2 regions of the Metasolibacillus sp. FSL K6-0083 genome follow, and region 1 is predicted to be linked to the other one. Evidence: riboswitches for the same ligand, from Rfam matches in the RefSeq annotation. Region 1 holds a riboswitch; the other holds the start of a gene.
The links. A riboswitch is a leader RNA that binds a small molecule or an ion and turns the genes downstream of it on or off. The one in region 1 is predicted to bind S-adenosylmethionine.

Region 1 (8,078 bases):
AACTACATAAATGTAGAACAAGTGCTAACATACCAATCATGACACCATAAAGACCAAAGCCTCCCGCTAGTAAAATGAAAGGAAAGCGCAAAACTCGAATAGAGTTTGAAAGACCATATGACGGAAAAATAAAACTACAAATAGCAGTTAAAGCGACAATAATAACTGTTACCGCTGAAACAACGCCCGCTGTAACCGCTGCTTCCCCAATAACTAATGTGCCAACAATCGAGACAGCAGGACCGATAGTGCGTGGCATGCGTAGTCCAGCTTCACGTAAAATTTCAAATGCAAGTTCCATTAATAATGCTTCGATTACAGCAGGAAACGGCACACCTTCCCGCTGTGATGCAATACTTATAAGTAAAGGTGTTGGTAGCATTTCATGATGAAATGTCGTGATGGCAACATAAAAGGCAGGTGCAACTAATGAAATAAGAATTGCAACAAATCTTAATAACCGAATAAGAGAGCTGACAATTGCATTTGAGTAATAATCCTCAGATGATTGTAAAAACGATGTAATAAGGGAAGGGACAATTAGCACAAAGGGCGTACCATCAACCATAATGGCGACCTTACCTTCAAGCAATTCCCCTGCAATAACATCTGGACGCTCTGACGTATACATCGTTGGAAACAAAGAGAATTGAGCATCTTGAATTAATGATTCAATATAACCACCTTCTAAAATACCATCAATATCAATTTGATTGAGTCGGTCAAATACCTCTTGAACAATTTTATCATTGGCAATACCATTTATATGGATAATTGCTACATCTGTTTGTGTAACATCGCCAATAATTTTACTTTGAACCCATAAATTAGGGTTCTTTATTTTACGACGAATGAGCGCTGTATTTGTACGCAATGTTTCAGTAAAGGATTCACGTGGTCCGCGTATAACAGACTCTGTTGCAGGCTCCATCACAGGGCGGTCTTTAGGGTCCTTTATATTCGTCGCAAGTGCGGTCGCTAAACCGTCCACTATGATAATGGCACTTCCATTGAAAAGCGCACTGTAGAGCGTTGCAAATTTTTGTATTTCTTGGACATTGCCAATCGTTAAGCAGTATTGCTTTAAAAAATCAGTTGTTTTTTCAATATTTTCTTCAATTTGGTCTGTTAATAATCCCATGATGGGCTCCAACAATGTATTTGTGATATCTGCTTTATTAACTAAGCCATCTATATAAACAATAGCTAAAGATTGTTTAGTTGATTCTCCGATAAAAAGTTGTCGCACCATCACATCATCACTATAACCAACAGTCTGTTGTATTGTATCAATCGTATGTTGTAATGAAGTAAATAGTGGTTTCTGATGGGCATTAGGTGAAAGCTTAGAAGGGGAGTGTGTCTGTGTATCTGAATGTTCCATGTTCCATCTCCTCCAATACTTATAAGGAGAGGATAGTCAAATTTTAATAAAATTAAACGAGTATTTTACGAAAAAGCATTAAATTTAGTGTTGACAACCTTTTAAATCGATTTATATTTTTATTGTTTTAATAAAAAAAACGTCTGAAAAGCAGTGCTTTCACACGCTTTTTCAGACGTCTCTTTTACTAGTATATTAAACTAATGGACCGCCTTGTTTTGAAATATCTTCCGAAACATTCTCGAATTTTTGGAAGTTGTCATTGAAAAGACCTGCTAAATGCTTAGCTTTTGTATCATAAGCATTTTTATCAGCCCAAGCATCGCGAGGGTTTAATACTTCCGACGGTACACCTTCAATTGCTGTTGGAATGTGTAAGCCGAATACTGCATCTTGTGTTGTTTCAACATCACTTAGTTTACCTTCGATAGCAGCACGCACCATTGCGCGTGTGTAAGAGAGCTTCATACGGCTACCTACGCCATATTCGCCACCAGTCCAACCAGTGTTTACTAAAAATACTTGTGAGCCGTGCTCATCAATTTTCTTACCTAACATTTCTGCATAAACTGTTGCAGGAAGCGGTAGGAATGGAGAACCGAAGCATGTTGAGAATACTGGTTCTGGCTCTGTTACGCCACGTTCTGTACCTGCTAACTTCGATGTGAAGCCGCTTAGGAAATGATACATCGCTTGCTCCTTTGTTAATTTTGAGATTGGAGGTAATACACCAAATGCATCTGCAGTTAAGAACACGATTGTTTGTGGGTGTCCCGCTACAGAGGGCTTTGCGATATTTTCAATATACTCAATCGGGTAAGCTACGCGCGTATTTTCTGTTAACGAACCGTCGTCATAGTTGCAAATACGTGTATTTTCATCTACAATAACGTTTTCTAATACAGAGCCGAAGCGAATCGCATTATAAATTTCAGGTTCTTTTTCTTTTGAAAGGTTAATTGTTTTTGCATAGCAACCACCTTCAATATTGAAAACGCCATTGTCTGACCAGCCGTGTTCGTCATCACCGATTAATTTACGGTCGCTATCTGCTGATAAAGTCGTTTTGCCTGTACCAGATAAGCCGAAGAATAAAGCGACATCGCCCGCTTCACCAACGTTTGCTGAGCAGTGCATTGATAAAATATCTTGCTCTGGTAATAAATAATTCATAATGCTGAAAATAGATTTTTTCATTTCACCAGCGTATTCTGTACCACCGATTAAAATCACTTTCTTTTCTAATGAAACAATAATGAATGTTTCTGAATTTGTTCCATCAACAGTTGGATCTGCTTTAAAGTTTGGTGCAGAAACAATTGTAAAGTCTGTTGTATGTGTAGCAAGCTCTTCGGCAGTTGGGCGGATAAATAATTGATGGCAGAATAAATTATGCCATGCATATTCATTAATAACTTTAATACCGATTTGTGAATCTTTATCTGCACCAGCAAAACCATTAAATACGAAAAGCTCGTCGCGTTCTTTTAAATAATTAACTACCTTTACATATAGTTTTTCAAACACTTCAGAAGAAATCGGACGGTTTACTTTTCCCCAGTCAATTTTATCTTTCGTGCTTTCTTCTTCTACTGTATATTTATCTTTAGGAGAACGACCAGTATATTTGCCTGTTTCAGCACGTAATGCACCGTCAACAGTTAGAATTGCTTCTCCACGAGATGTTGCTTTTTCTACTAACTGTGGAACAGAAAGTTGAACATGAATATTTGTACCGTTTAATAAATCTTTCAGTTCGTTTGCAATTTCTACTGAATTCATCGCTTAAAACCATCCTTTTATTTATAATATTCCCAAGTTTGGTGGGAATTCATTTCTTTTAACTACAAAAAGTATAACACATTAAATGAAATAGTCTATACTAATTCGAGAGAAATTTATGAAATTTTTAGTCGGTAAATCGGAAAAAATGAATGGATGTGTATAGTATTTGACAGCGCAAAAAAAATTATGTATTATATGAAATTGAACGGATACTCTTATCCCGAGCTGGTGGAGGGTCAGGCCCTATGAAGCCCGGCAACCTGCATGACTTTTCACATCATGCGTTGGTGCCAACCTGATGCAAGGAGCTTTCTCCTTGAACGATAAGAGTGAAAGGGAACGAAAATACAATCCTTTCTCTCATGCTTATGAGTGAAAGGTTTTTTTATTGCCTAAAAAAGTTCGTCATTGAAAAACCTAGTTGATAAACTAGCTGTCTAGCACTGCGCTTGAAACGATTCGCAACGCTTACTATTATATAGATAAATGCTTAAACAGCAAGACAGCCTTAAACTTAAGACGATGATAAAACTTTTCTTTATGACTATACCTTTCAAAAACCTTATGTTAAGAGGCGGTAATGGTTTGAGTTGATTCCATATTCATGGGCAGCCATTATGAAAACGATTGATGCACAAAAGTGTAGTGAATCATTAACTGTCTGTAAAAGCCGAAGCGGCGAAGTTTGATAAAGAATGGATGAAATACTCTTCTATTATATTAAAGCATCGCCTTAAAAGCTTGACATGGGTAAGGAGTACCGTATCATATTCGCAGGAACTATAGGAGGAAACAAAATGACAAATCGTAGACTATTTACATCTGAAAGTGTTACCGAAGGACATCCAGATAAAATTTGCGACCAAATCTCAGATGCAATTTTGGACGCCATTTTAGCTGAAGATCCAAATGCTCGTGTAGCATGTGAAACAACGGTAACGACAGGACTAGTACTAGTGGCAGGAGAAATTACGACTTCTACTTATGTAGATATTAAAGGAATTGTACGTGACACTGTAGCAGAGATTGGCTATACGCGTGGTAAATATGGCTTCGATGCTGAAAACTTAGCAGTGCTTGTAGCAATTGGCGAACAATCACCTGATATTGCACAAGGCGTAGACCAAGCTCTTGAGGCACGTGAAGGCTCAATGTCAGACGAGGCGATTGAAGCAATTGGTGCAGGTGACCAAGGATTAATGTTTGGGTATGCATGTAACGAAACACCAGAGCTAATGCCGCTACCAATTAGCTTGGCGCATAAGCTAGCGCGCCGTTTAACAGAAGTGCGAAAATCAGATGAATTAAAATATTTACGTCCAGATGGAAAAACACAAGTAACGGTTGAGTACGATGAAAATAATGTACCAGTACGTGTAGATACAATTGTTATTTCAACACAGCATGATGAAGAAGTAACATTGGGGCAAATTCAAGCAGATTTAAAGCGTGTTGTAATTGCACCAGTTGTACCAGCTGAGCTATTAGATGAAGCAACAAAATATTTTATTAATCCGACAGGTCGCTTTGTTATCGGTGGACCAAAGGGCGATGCCGGTTTAACAGGTCGCAAAATCATTGTGGATACTTACGGAGGCTATGCGCGACATGGTGGTGGGGCATTCTCAGGTAAGGATGCGACAAAAGTAGACCGCTCTGCGGCTTACGCAGCGCGTTATGTGGCAAAAAATATCGTTGCTGCTGGTTTAGCAGACCGTGCAGAAGTACAGCTTGCTTATGCAATCGGTGTGGCACAGCCTGTATCAATTGCTGTAGATACATTTGGTACAGGAACAGTGCCATCTTCTCAAATTGTAGAATGGGTCCGTGAGCTCTTTGATTTACGCCCAGCAGGTATTATTAAAATGTTAGATTTACGCCGACCAATCTTTAAACAAACTGCAGCTTATGGACATTTCGGTCGTACAGATTTGAATGTACCTTGGGAGCAAACAGATAAAGCAGACGTATTAAAGGAAAAAGCAGCATTATTAGTGAAATAATAGTGAAGGGGTTGTCCGAAAGCAGGCAGACGCGCTGCTTTCAGACAGCTCTTTTTTTTATATAGATTCAGAGCGGAAGTGTAGTAACAAATCTTATTTATAGCGATAGCAAGGTGCCAGATGCAGAAGCAAATGAAGTGAGTGCTCCTGTGGTGTTGACAATGAATAGTCAACATCCTCGTCGCAAGGGAGGGTGTGCTCCTGCGGTAGTAACAATAAATTGTTACTATCCTCGTTGCAAACAAATATGTAAAGTCCCTTTACATATTTGTTTGCAATGATTTATAATATTGGCCTTTTTCTACATATTCACGAATAATGCGATCCATGTCTTCACGATCCTCTGCATTTACTTCGCGTACGACCTTTGCGGGACGCCCCATTGCGAGCATATTTGGTGGTATTTTTTTACCTGGGGGAACGAGACTGCCCGCACCAATAAACGCACCTTCTCCAATTTCAGCTCCATCAAGAATGATTGAGCCCATGCCGATTAGTGCTCGTTTGCGAATGGTACAGCCATGCAATGTCACCTGATGACCAACCGTTACTTCATCTTCAATAATTACAGGGTTATTTGGACTTTGGTGTATGCAGCTCAAATCTTGTATACTAACTCGTTTGCCAATAATTGTTGCTGCTACATCACCACGAATAACTGTATTAAACCATATTGTCGATTCCTCTCCAATTGTAACGTCGCCTGTTATCGTAGCGAAATCTGCAATAAATGCAGAGGAATCAATTTTGGGTAGTATCCCTTTATATGGGTAAATCATAATAAAAACGCTTCCTTTCTTTATACACACTATGCAACCATCGTATCAAAAGTAGAGAAAAATAGAAAATAAAATTTAAACAATGCTTAAAAAACCGATTATAATAGAAGAATCTATTGTAGCAATCGTAATAAAAGATATAATGAATCTTCAGTGTTAATATAGGATAAATGTATATAATGAGCGACAGTAGGATAACAATAAATTTAAGTTTTAGAATGTAGGAGGGATTGCAATGTGGAAATGGGAGGCTGATGGGCAGCCAAAGGCAGTTGTGGCAATTGTCCATAGTGCATATGAGCATCATCGCTGGTATGCTTGGCTCATTGAAAAGCTGCGTAGTGCAGGATTTCACGTTGTAATGGGAGATTTGCCAGGCCATGGAGAACAGGCACAGAATAGAGGCTACCATGATGAGGATTTTTTTAAATATGAGGACTATGTAAAACAGTTGGTAGAAATAGGGTTATCTGAAAACTTACCTGTATTTGTTATAGGGAATGGTTTAGGTGCAACAGTATTAATGAATGTTTTACAAAAAAAGAAATTAGAATGTGCAGGCGCCATATTTGTGTCGCCTTGGCTACAGCTCAAGCTACAGCCTGGTAAAATGTCAAATGCATTAACAAGTATTAGTGCGTTGACTTCTAGTGTCAAGCTTCAGCATGATATTACGATGCAACGGATGTCTCGAAATTATGAGGTATATGAGGAGCTAAAGGATGATGTTCCTCATAATACAACTGTTACAGTAAAGTGGTATAAAGATTTGCAACAGCTACTGAAGCGTTTAAAAAATGTAGAAGTGAAATTTCCGAATTTACCTATTTTAATGATGACGGGAGAAAGGGATTCAATTACCGATATACAAGTATCAAAAAATTGGTTATTACAACAACCATTAACTCATTTTCAATATAAAGAATGGTCGGATTGTCAGCACAGTTTATATTTTGAAATGGAAAGAGAAGAAGTATATTTATACACAAAAGATTTTATGAATAATGTGTTGCGCTCGTTAGGCTATATAATTTAACGATGTAAAAATACTAGAATAAAATATTTATTTGATAATAAATTTTGCGGGTTGTGTCATGTGAAAATACTTTACATACAATGTTGACTTTATTTGAAAAATAGGCATTGGAAACGCTTTATTAAAATATTTAATAGATGAAAATTGAGTATGCTAGATGTATTTCTAGTATACTTTTTTTGGCTTAAAGGCTTATGGAATCTAACTTTTCAGAATTTTGGGACACGAAATATTTAGAATCTTTTAAAAAATGTATTGCATAAAAAATGTATATGTAATATAGTAAATTTCAAAATAATACATTGTTTCAAAGGGGGATTTTGATGGAGTCAGTTGTAGGTTTTTTAAATGATGTTTTGTGGGGACCATGGTTTATTTATGCTATTTTGCTAGTTGGACTATTTTTCTCGATTATTACTCGTTTTTTACAAGTACGCCTTATTAAAGACATGTTTGTGTTGATGTTCAAAGGGGAGAAATCTGATAAGGGTATTTCATCATTCCAAGCGATGTCTATTGCTTTATCAGGACGCGTAGGTACAGGTAATATCGCAGGTACAGCAACTGCGATTGGTATGGGGGGACCTGGTGCTGTATTTTGGATGTGGGCTATTGCCTTTATTGGTGCCGCAACAGCTTATGTTGAATCTACTTTGGCGCAAATTTATAAAGAAGAAAAAGAAACAGAATACCGCGGTGGTCCTGCCTACTATATTGAAAAAGGTACAGGACAAAAATGGTTTGGTGTATTATTTGCAGTTATAGCAGTAATTGCAATGTTATTTTTAATGCCTGGTGTGCAATCTAATGCGATTTCAGGTGCGGTAGAAAATGCCTTTGGTTTAGCACCTTGGATTACTGGTGTTATTATTATCGTTTTATTAGGCACAATTATTATTGGTGGGGTTAAATCAATTGCGAATGCGGCACAAGTTATCGTACCATTTATGGCTGCCGCTTATATGATTATGGCATTTATCATTATTGTGATGAATTTTTCAGAAATACCAACAGTTATCGGTTTAATTTTCTCAAGTGCATTTGGTGCTCAAGAAATTTTTGGCGGAATCGTAGGTTCGGCTATTGCTTGG
Region 2 (8,078 bases), 280 kb from region 1:
TCTATCCTGAATATACAGGGACAGCATTAACAGTGATGTTCCAACAGCCAGTGGAGCGTGACCAAGAAAAGGTTTTAAATTATGTACGTGAAGAATTCAAAAAAATCGGCTTAGAGTACTTAGAGCCCGCAGCACACAACAGCACATATGGCTTTGCAATGAAAAAGGACTTAGCATCACAGCTCGGAATCGAAACATTTAGTGATTTAGCTGACAATGCAAATAGCTTAATATTATCTTTCCCACAAGAATTCGATTTACGCGAGGATGGCTTATTAGGTCTTCAAAAACTATATGCTGACCAAGGTGGCTTCACTTTTAAAAAGCAATTCCAAATCGACTATAACTTACGCTACCAACCATTATTAGAAGATGAATCTGATGTAACAGTAGTCATTGGTACAGATGGCCAAATTAGCGGTTACGATTTAAAGTTACTTGCAGATGAACAAGACTTCTTCCCTGCATACAATGTTGCCCCATTGATTCGCGAAGATATTTTAAAAGCTTACCCATCCATCCAACAGCGCTTAGACGAACTTGCTCCATTATTAACAGATGAAGCGGTTCAAAAAATGAACTGGCAAATTGATGGCGATGCAAAGGAAGAAGTAGAAGATGTAGCAACAGCATTTTTAAAAGAACATAACTTATTAAAAAATAATTAACGTCAATCTATTTGATATGAATGGAGGTTCAAAATGAGTATCGTCTATAAAAATTTGTGCAAACAATATCCAAATGCACAAGCTCCTGCCGTAAATAATATTAATTTAACGATTAATGAGGGCGAATTCATCGTATTTTTAGGTCCTTCTGGTTGTGGAAAAACAACATTATTAAAAATGACGAATCGAATTTATGAACTGACTTCAGGCTCTATTGAAATAAATGGACAAGATGTAATGAAATTTAAGCCAGAGGAGCTTCGCCGACAAATTGGATACGTTATTCAACAGAATGGCTTATTTCCTCATATGACGATAGAACAAAATATTTCAGTTGTCCCACAATTATTAAAATGGGAACAAGAAGCAATAACGAAACGGGTAGATGAGCTTTTAATATTAGTTCATCTCGACCCTAATCAATTTAGAAAGCGCTATCCAAACCAGCTTTCGGGAGGTCAGCAGCAACGTGTAGGTATTGCCCGCGCAATGGCCGCTAATCCTTCGATTTTACTAATGGATGAGCCATTTGGAGCAATTGATGCGATTACACGAACTAGCCTGCAAGATGAACTGCATAAAATTCAGCGTCAATTGAAGCAAACGATTCTATTTGTCACTCATGATGTAGATGAAGCAATCAGATTAGCAGACCGAATCATTATTATGGAAAAAGGGGAAATTGTACAATTCGATACACCGTATGAAATCATTACAAATCCCCGAACTGAATTTGTCAAAAAATTAGTTGGCGATCGCGATATTTACCGACGTATGAATCTTCTTCGCTTATGTGATATAATAAATTATTCGAGCAGTAGTGAGTTAAGCTCCGTATTTTTCGAAGATGGATTCCATATAAATACTTCTGTTAAAGACGTTTTCGCAAGGTTTGTAGAAACAGGTAAAAAAGAGTTTACTATTTATGATGATACGAATACAAAAATTGATACGATTTCTTTTGATCAATTATTAAAGGCTTTAACACTTGATGAGAGTCAATCACCTTCACTACTATGAAATAAAAGGTGGGAAGCAAATTTGTTATGAATAATCGTATGAATAAAATCGAAGGCCCTACAGTACAGGCAGTGGATCGAGCAATTTCTTTACTAAAAATTATTGCAAATAATCGTTCTCCTATTCAATTAGCAGATTTAGTTAGTGCAACAGGCATGAATCGTACTACAGTTTGGCGCATGCTATCAACACTAGAAAGCCATAACTTAATCGAAAGAGACCCTTTAACGAAAGGCTATCAAATAGGCTATGAAATCATTCGATTAGCGGCAAACACGGATAATTATAGTCATTTAATTCGTCGTGCATTACCTAGTATGGAGCGATTACGTGATTTCTTCCAAGAATCTGTCTTGTTAGGTGTTCCTAAGTCATCACAAATACTGACGGTTGAACAAATTAATCCATCCCATAGTATTCGTATTGCAGATTATGTAAATGAAATGTCACCACTACACTCTTCTTCTAATGGAAAGTTATTTTTAAGCAGTTGGTCAGAAGAAGAATTAAATATTTACTTAGAAAAACCATTAAAACAAGTGACACCCTTTACAATGACAGACCCACAGGAGCTCAAAAAAGAGCTGCAAATCATTCGTGAACGCGGCTTCGGAACAACCTTTGGCGAACTCGATGAAAATGAAAATGGCATCTCCACGCCCATTCTCGACTCTGAAGGCAATATGATTGCCTTTCTTTCAATCGCTGGACCAGGCTTCCGTTTTACTCGAGACAAAGTTATGTCTGCCGGTGTTCGTGCCGTCCACGAAGCAAATGAAATTTCAAAAAGTCTTAATCTCCCATAGTTATAGAAAGGTGTCTGAAAAACATGCGAACGCACTGCTTTTCAGACACTTTTTGTTTTTATGGAAAGAGCTAACGTTTAGAAAATCATATGCCGTTATAAAAGATTGCAAACATGGATTTTCAAGCCATTTCTTGCTATTATCAATTACGCCTCTCTCCCAGATTATTTCAAGGAAGTTGAATTAAAACCATCACGACATGCACTAGCGGCTAACTGACCTGCATCATGCAAAGCTCCCTTCAAAATCTGTAACATCCACTGGCGCTTAGACCTACACGATGTTAGACACTTAGTTCTTGTTACGGGACGTACTTAGCTCCTCATTATCAGCAGGTGTTTGAACAGCCACTGAAACAAGTCTAATGCTTGCATTCATCTTGTCACTTATAGAAGTGGGAGATTTCTGTAGCTATCGGTATAAAAATAATATACTCCTGCGGTTACTCGTCGCAAATAACTTTACTAATAGCAGTTAAAATTACAAATGGAAAATGATTTTATCGTAATTTTCTCGTTTATAAGTCTTATTAATCGACTAAATAAATCTTACTTTTTGCTAAAAACTAATCATTAAAATACCCTTTCACCATAAATGAACTATTATAGTATACATAACATTATTAAGGACACTATATTAGTACATATTTTCTGGTACAAGTTCACTAATCTTAGTACTAGGAGAGGTGAACACTATGTCCAAACTGAATATTTTACTGGGAACTCAAATAAAACGCTATCGAAAACGTAAAAACCTTACTCAGGAGCAATTAGGTGAGAGGGCGGGTATAACACGACCACGTATTTCTGAAATAGAACGAGGAGTTGCTAATTTAACAATTAGCACTTTAGAAAATATACTTAATGCTTTAGAAATTGACTTACACGAACTTTTCAATTTTGGGGATGTAGCGAAATCACCAGATATTGAAACAAAGGAAACGTTGATATATTATCAGCAAGAGCTATTAAAGGGGCTTTCCACTAAAGAAATCCAATACATTTACAACACAACAAAAGAATTTATAGCCACTCTAAACGAGAAAAAATAACGGCTATTTCAAGAAGAATTACTATTTTACGTGTGCATTCTTAAAAAGGAGAGGTAGCGTGGGGCTGTCCAAAAAGCCGTGCATAGCCGGCATTTTGGACAGTAGCGATGATGTTTCACAAAATGCTGATTCATATAAATAGAAAACGCCTCTTTTAAAAATGGGATGAACATGGGCCTTAGCAGTGTACTCCTTCAGTAAAAGGGAAGCGATGAAAACACTGATTTCAATGCGGTGTCAAAACAAAATGGACTTTTCGGACAACTCCTTAGCCCTCCCCCCTTATTTAAGGTAAAATTGCAAATGAGCGCACTGGGAAGCCAGATGCTTTTTCCGGCTTTGGTACGATATTAAAAATAACGGCTCCCTTTGCTGGAAGCTGATCTAAATTGGTTAATAGCTCGATTTGATACGTATCTTGCTCAAGTACAAAATATTCTCCCTCAAGCTTACCATTTCTGAGGAAATCTGCAGCAGAATCAGTATCAAATGTTTCATGTCCAACAGCACTCACTTTACGCTCTTTAAATAAAAACTGTAGTGCCTCTAAACCCCAGCCTGGAATATGATTATTCCCTTCCTTATCTTTGTTATTAAATGCTTCTTTATCCGGCCAGCGCTTACTCCAATCTGTGCGCAAGGCAACAAATGTACCTGCTTCAATTTCACCATGCTCAGCCTCGAACGCTAAAATATCCTGTACACTTAAAGTGAAATCATTATCCTCCTTCGCTTCCTTTGACATATCAATAACAACGAGTGGTAGCACAAGCTCCTTCAAATCTAACTCATCTAAGTAGCGTGTATCACACACGAAATGAATCGGTGGGTCAATATGTGTACCATATTGACCTGGGAATGAAAATTGCTGCGCAAAAAAACCTTCATCATGTGAAAACAGCGTTTCAAACTTCGCATCCTCAAACATGAAAAAATGAGGGGAATCTGGCCCGAATGTATGTGTTAAATCCACCCATTTCTTCCCCTTTAATACTTCAATTGCCTGTAGTAAATCATTTGTCATTGTACATCCCTGCTTTCTTTAAAATAAAAAAGCCCCCTTTTTACAAAGAGAGCTTCGATTCCTATTAATCGTTTACGCTCATCTTTAAGGCTATCGCCTATTGGAATTAGCACCATACTACATGTAGCTGGTTGCTGAGACGTCATCGGGCCAAATCCCTCAATCTCTCTTGATAAGCTATGAAATTATTTTTTATTGTAGCATATCCCTTCTTATCCTACAAGTTTTATATGAATTAATTTTTTAATTTATTCCTCTTACTCTTATGGTGCTTTTTAGATAAAGGATAAATTATCGCTCCTACAATAATTGGACAAATTCCCCTTTATGCCTTTCCATATGCTAAATTCGGCATATTTTATATAAAATACTCCTATTATCTCTCGAGATAATCATTCCTTTGTACCCTATATATTACTACTATGTAAAAACAAATATTTCCATTGCTTGAACCTATCTAGAATAAAAGCAGTGATTATGAAACTATTCGCTAAAGTTAAGCGCCATAAAAACTTCTTTGGCAAAAACAACGTCAGTTTATTCCGTAACAAATTTATACCCCATTCCACGAACTGTTTGAATCCTTTTTGGCTTACTAGAATTCTCTTCAATCTTTTCGCGAAGTTTTTTTATATGTGCATCAATTGTTCTTTCCATCACCTCTTTTTCAAGATGTGGATATAAGTGCTCCAACAAGTTTTCACGCGGTATGACAATGTTTGGATTCTCCATAAAATAATACAATAATTGAAATTCGTGTTTTGTTAGGTGAATTTTTTGATTATATAAAACAACCTCCCCCTTTCTTGGTTTAATGCATAAACCACCGTATGAAATTTTTTGGCAAAATTGACCTGTCCTCCTTAATATCGCTTCTACATGAGCAAGTAATTCTTCTGGGTCAAACGGCTTTGTCATATAACCATCTGCACCTAATCGAAGCCCATGAATTTTATCAGCAGTTTGTACTTTTGCGCTTAACATAATAATAGATACTTCATTTCTTTCTTGCTCTTTAATCCACTCACATAATTGTTCTCCACTGATTTTTGGAAGCATTAAATCCAAAATAATTAAGCATGGATGCTCAGTTAGAAATACACGCTTCGCCATTTCTCCATCCGTTGCTTCCACCACTTCATATCCTTCTTTTTGTAAATAAATCTTAATTAAATTACGAATCATTTGGTCATCTTCAACTACTAAAATCTTTTGCTTCAAAATGACACCCCCAATTACTTTAACTTCCTAAACTCTTTAACCATCAAATCGTAATTCAGTGCACCTAATGCCACGTACTGAATTCTCCCGTTTGAATCAATCATATAAGATGTCGGATAGGCCTGAACCCGAAACAGTTCAGCGACTTCTCCATTTTTATCAATTAAAACTGGAGAAGTGAACCCTTTATCTTGAATGAAATTATTAACAGTTATTAAAGTATCTTCTGTATGCGTTAAATTAATAGCGAAAACGAGCACATCCTCGTCTTCAGAAAATTTTTGTATATCTGGCATCTCTGCTCGACAAGGTGGACACCAAGTAGCCCAAAAATTTAGGAATACCTTTTTCCCCTTGAATTCTGAAAGTGAAAGAGTCTCACCTTCCAGTGTTTCCAACGTAAAATCAGGCGCAATATTCCCACGTCTAATACCTACATCATTTGTCTCTGTAATTTCCATATCAGTATTAGAAGAAATAACAGGTGTATTTGTACTTACTCGACTAGAATGAGTTGATATGTATTCAACTAATGCATAACCAACCATTGCAATTAAAAATAAGCTTAATACTACTTTTTTCACTACTATATGCTCCCTCCTATCCTAAATTAGATAGCCATGTTCCATCAATTAACCTTAATAAAAAAGCGCTTAAACGAGGCATTAGCCCGAAGAATAAAAGGATGCCCATGAGAACCATCATAATCCCTCCCACTTTCATAATGATTCCCGTTTTGCCTACAATCCATTTGGATGAACCGATGAAAAATGTTAAAACAATAAACGGCACTGCAAAACCAATTACATACATAAACGTATAGAGAAGACCATGACTTGGATTTGTTGCAGCTAACAGCAAAATCGATGCGAAAATCGGACCGATGCAGGGTGTCCAGCCTGCTGCAAAACCTAATCCAACAAAGAATGTCCCTAAATAGCTCGTTGATTTTTTTGTATAGTGGAGTCTTCTTTCCTTCATGAAGGTTGGTATTGTTAACCATCCCGTAACGACTAACCCCATAAAGATTATAAATATCCCAGCAAGTCGCTGTATAAGTAACGCAATATTTCCTACGAATAACTGTTGTAACCACTGTCCTAAATAAGAAGCACTGGCACCTAAACTAATAAAAACAACGCCAATTCCAATTAAAAAAATAACAGAATGGCTTAATAGTTTTTTTCGAATGGCAGCGGTTTGTTCTGCTTGAATTTCCATCACACTAATTCCTGTAATGTAGGATAAATAGGCAGGAAATAAAGGTAATACACATGGTGATAAAAAAGAAATGGCCCCCGCCCCAAATGCTAAAAAAATTCCTATTAAAAGGACTGTATCTGTCTCTATAATCATTTCGTCACCTCTTTATTTGGATATAAATCAGTACACCAACATTGAATAAAAAGAATATTAAAATAAACGGCAAAGATAATAAATACCCTAAGAACAATACGTATGGCTGTGTAAAGAACATCATCATTGTTCCAACAAACCAACTCATTAAAAGAATTAAAAATAAAATTAACGCTGGCATACGTTCATTTAAGTAATAAAAAATGCTTAAGAGAAACATATAAAAAATCATATTTACTAAAGAGTATAAATTGCTATCCTGCAAAAATTGAATAAACTCAAACATAAATGATGCGGCTAAAATAACAGGAAGCAGGGCAGCTATAAAAATTGGAAGCTGTATCTTTTTTCGTTGATAAACTAATCGTAAAATGCTTCCTATAATTGCAAAATAAAACGAAGTTGAATCAGCTGGATAGGCCAAAACAGCAAGAGGGTCTTTTATAAAAAGTGGGAAATTCATTATTATTTTTCCTATCCACATAAAAATAATAAAATTCATTAAAAAATTAATAACTTCCTCCGGTTGTTGTTTCTTTTCCTCTTTATTAGATGAACTTAGCCAATAATAAAGAATTAGACCTGCAACAACGCTAAAGAAAATAGTAGCTATAGAAATAAGCTTTACAAAGATAGCCATTTGTCACCTCCAGCCTATACGTTAATATATAAATATGAAAATTTGATGAAAGCCCCTCAAAAAGGAAAACACGGGGTAATTTCTATTCCCCGTGTTCTTGGTCGTACATTCGAATTGCATTAACTATATCATCCATTATTTGTTCATCCATTGAGCCAATTATTTTTTGGAAAATTCGTCCTTCAGCATCTAAAATATAGCTCGTCGGTATCGTCATAATTTCGTACATTATCCCGACATTCCCTTTCTCGTCTAGTAATACAGGAAATGTTAATCCATAATCTTGCACAAA

Region 2: another riboswitch for S-adenosylmethionine. It lies ahead of MHB51_RS16695 (cyclase family protein); the one in region 1 lies ahead of metK (methionine adenosyltransferase).

Annotation. Positions count from the first base shown of each region.
Region 1 covers NZ_CP152046.1:27,923-36,000, forward strand. Annotated here, with positions in the region: gene MHB51_RS00145 (spore germination protein) at 1-1,384, opposite strand, end outside; gene pckA (phosphoenolpyruvate carboxykinase (ATP)) at 1,580-3,166, opposite strand; SAM riboswitch class I at 3,382-3,499, shown strand; gene metK (methionine adenosyltransferase) at 3,967-5,172, shown strand; gene MHB51_RS00160 (gamma carbonic anhydrase family protein) at 5,433-5,951, opposite strand; gene MHB51_RS00165 (alpha/beta hydrolase) at 6,187-6,987, shown strand; gene MHB51_RS00170 (alanine/glycine:cation symporter family protein) at 7,311-8,078, shown strand, end outside.
Region 2 covers NZ_CP152046.1:3,564,489-3,572,566, reverse strand. Annotated here, with positions in the region: gene MHB51_RS16715 (glycine betaine ABC transporter substrate-binding protein) at 1-668, shown strand, start outside; gene MHB51_RS16710 (ABC transporter ATP-binding protein) at 702-1,688, shown strand; gene MHB51_RS16705 (IclR family transcriptional regulator) at 1,715-2,494, shown strand; gene MHB51_RS16700 (helix-turn-helix transcriptional regulator) at 3,189-3,545, shown strand; gene MHB51_RS16695 (cyclase family protein) at 3,832-4,569, opposite strand; SAM riboswitch class I at 4,645-4,748, opposite strand; gene MHB51_RS16690 (response regulator transcription factor) at 5,107-5,790, opposite strand; gene MHB51_RS16685 (TlpA disulfide reductase family protein) at 5,805-6,374, opposite strand; gene MHB51_RS16680 (cytochrome c biogenesis protein CcdA) at 6,391-7,146, opposite strand; gene MHB51_RS16675 (hypothetical protein) at 7,151-7,786, opposite strand; gene MHB51_RS16670 (TlpA disulfide reductase family protein) at 7,869-8,078, opposite strand, start outside.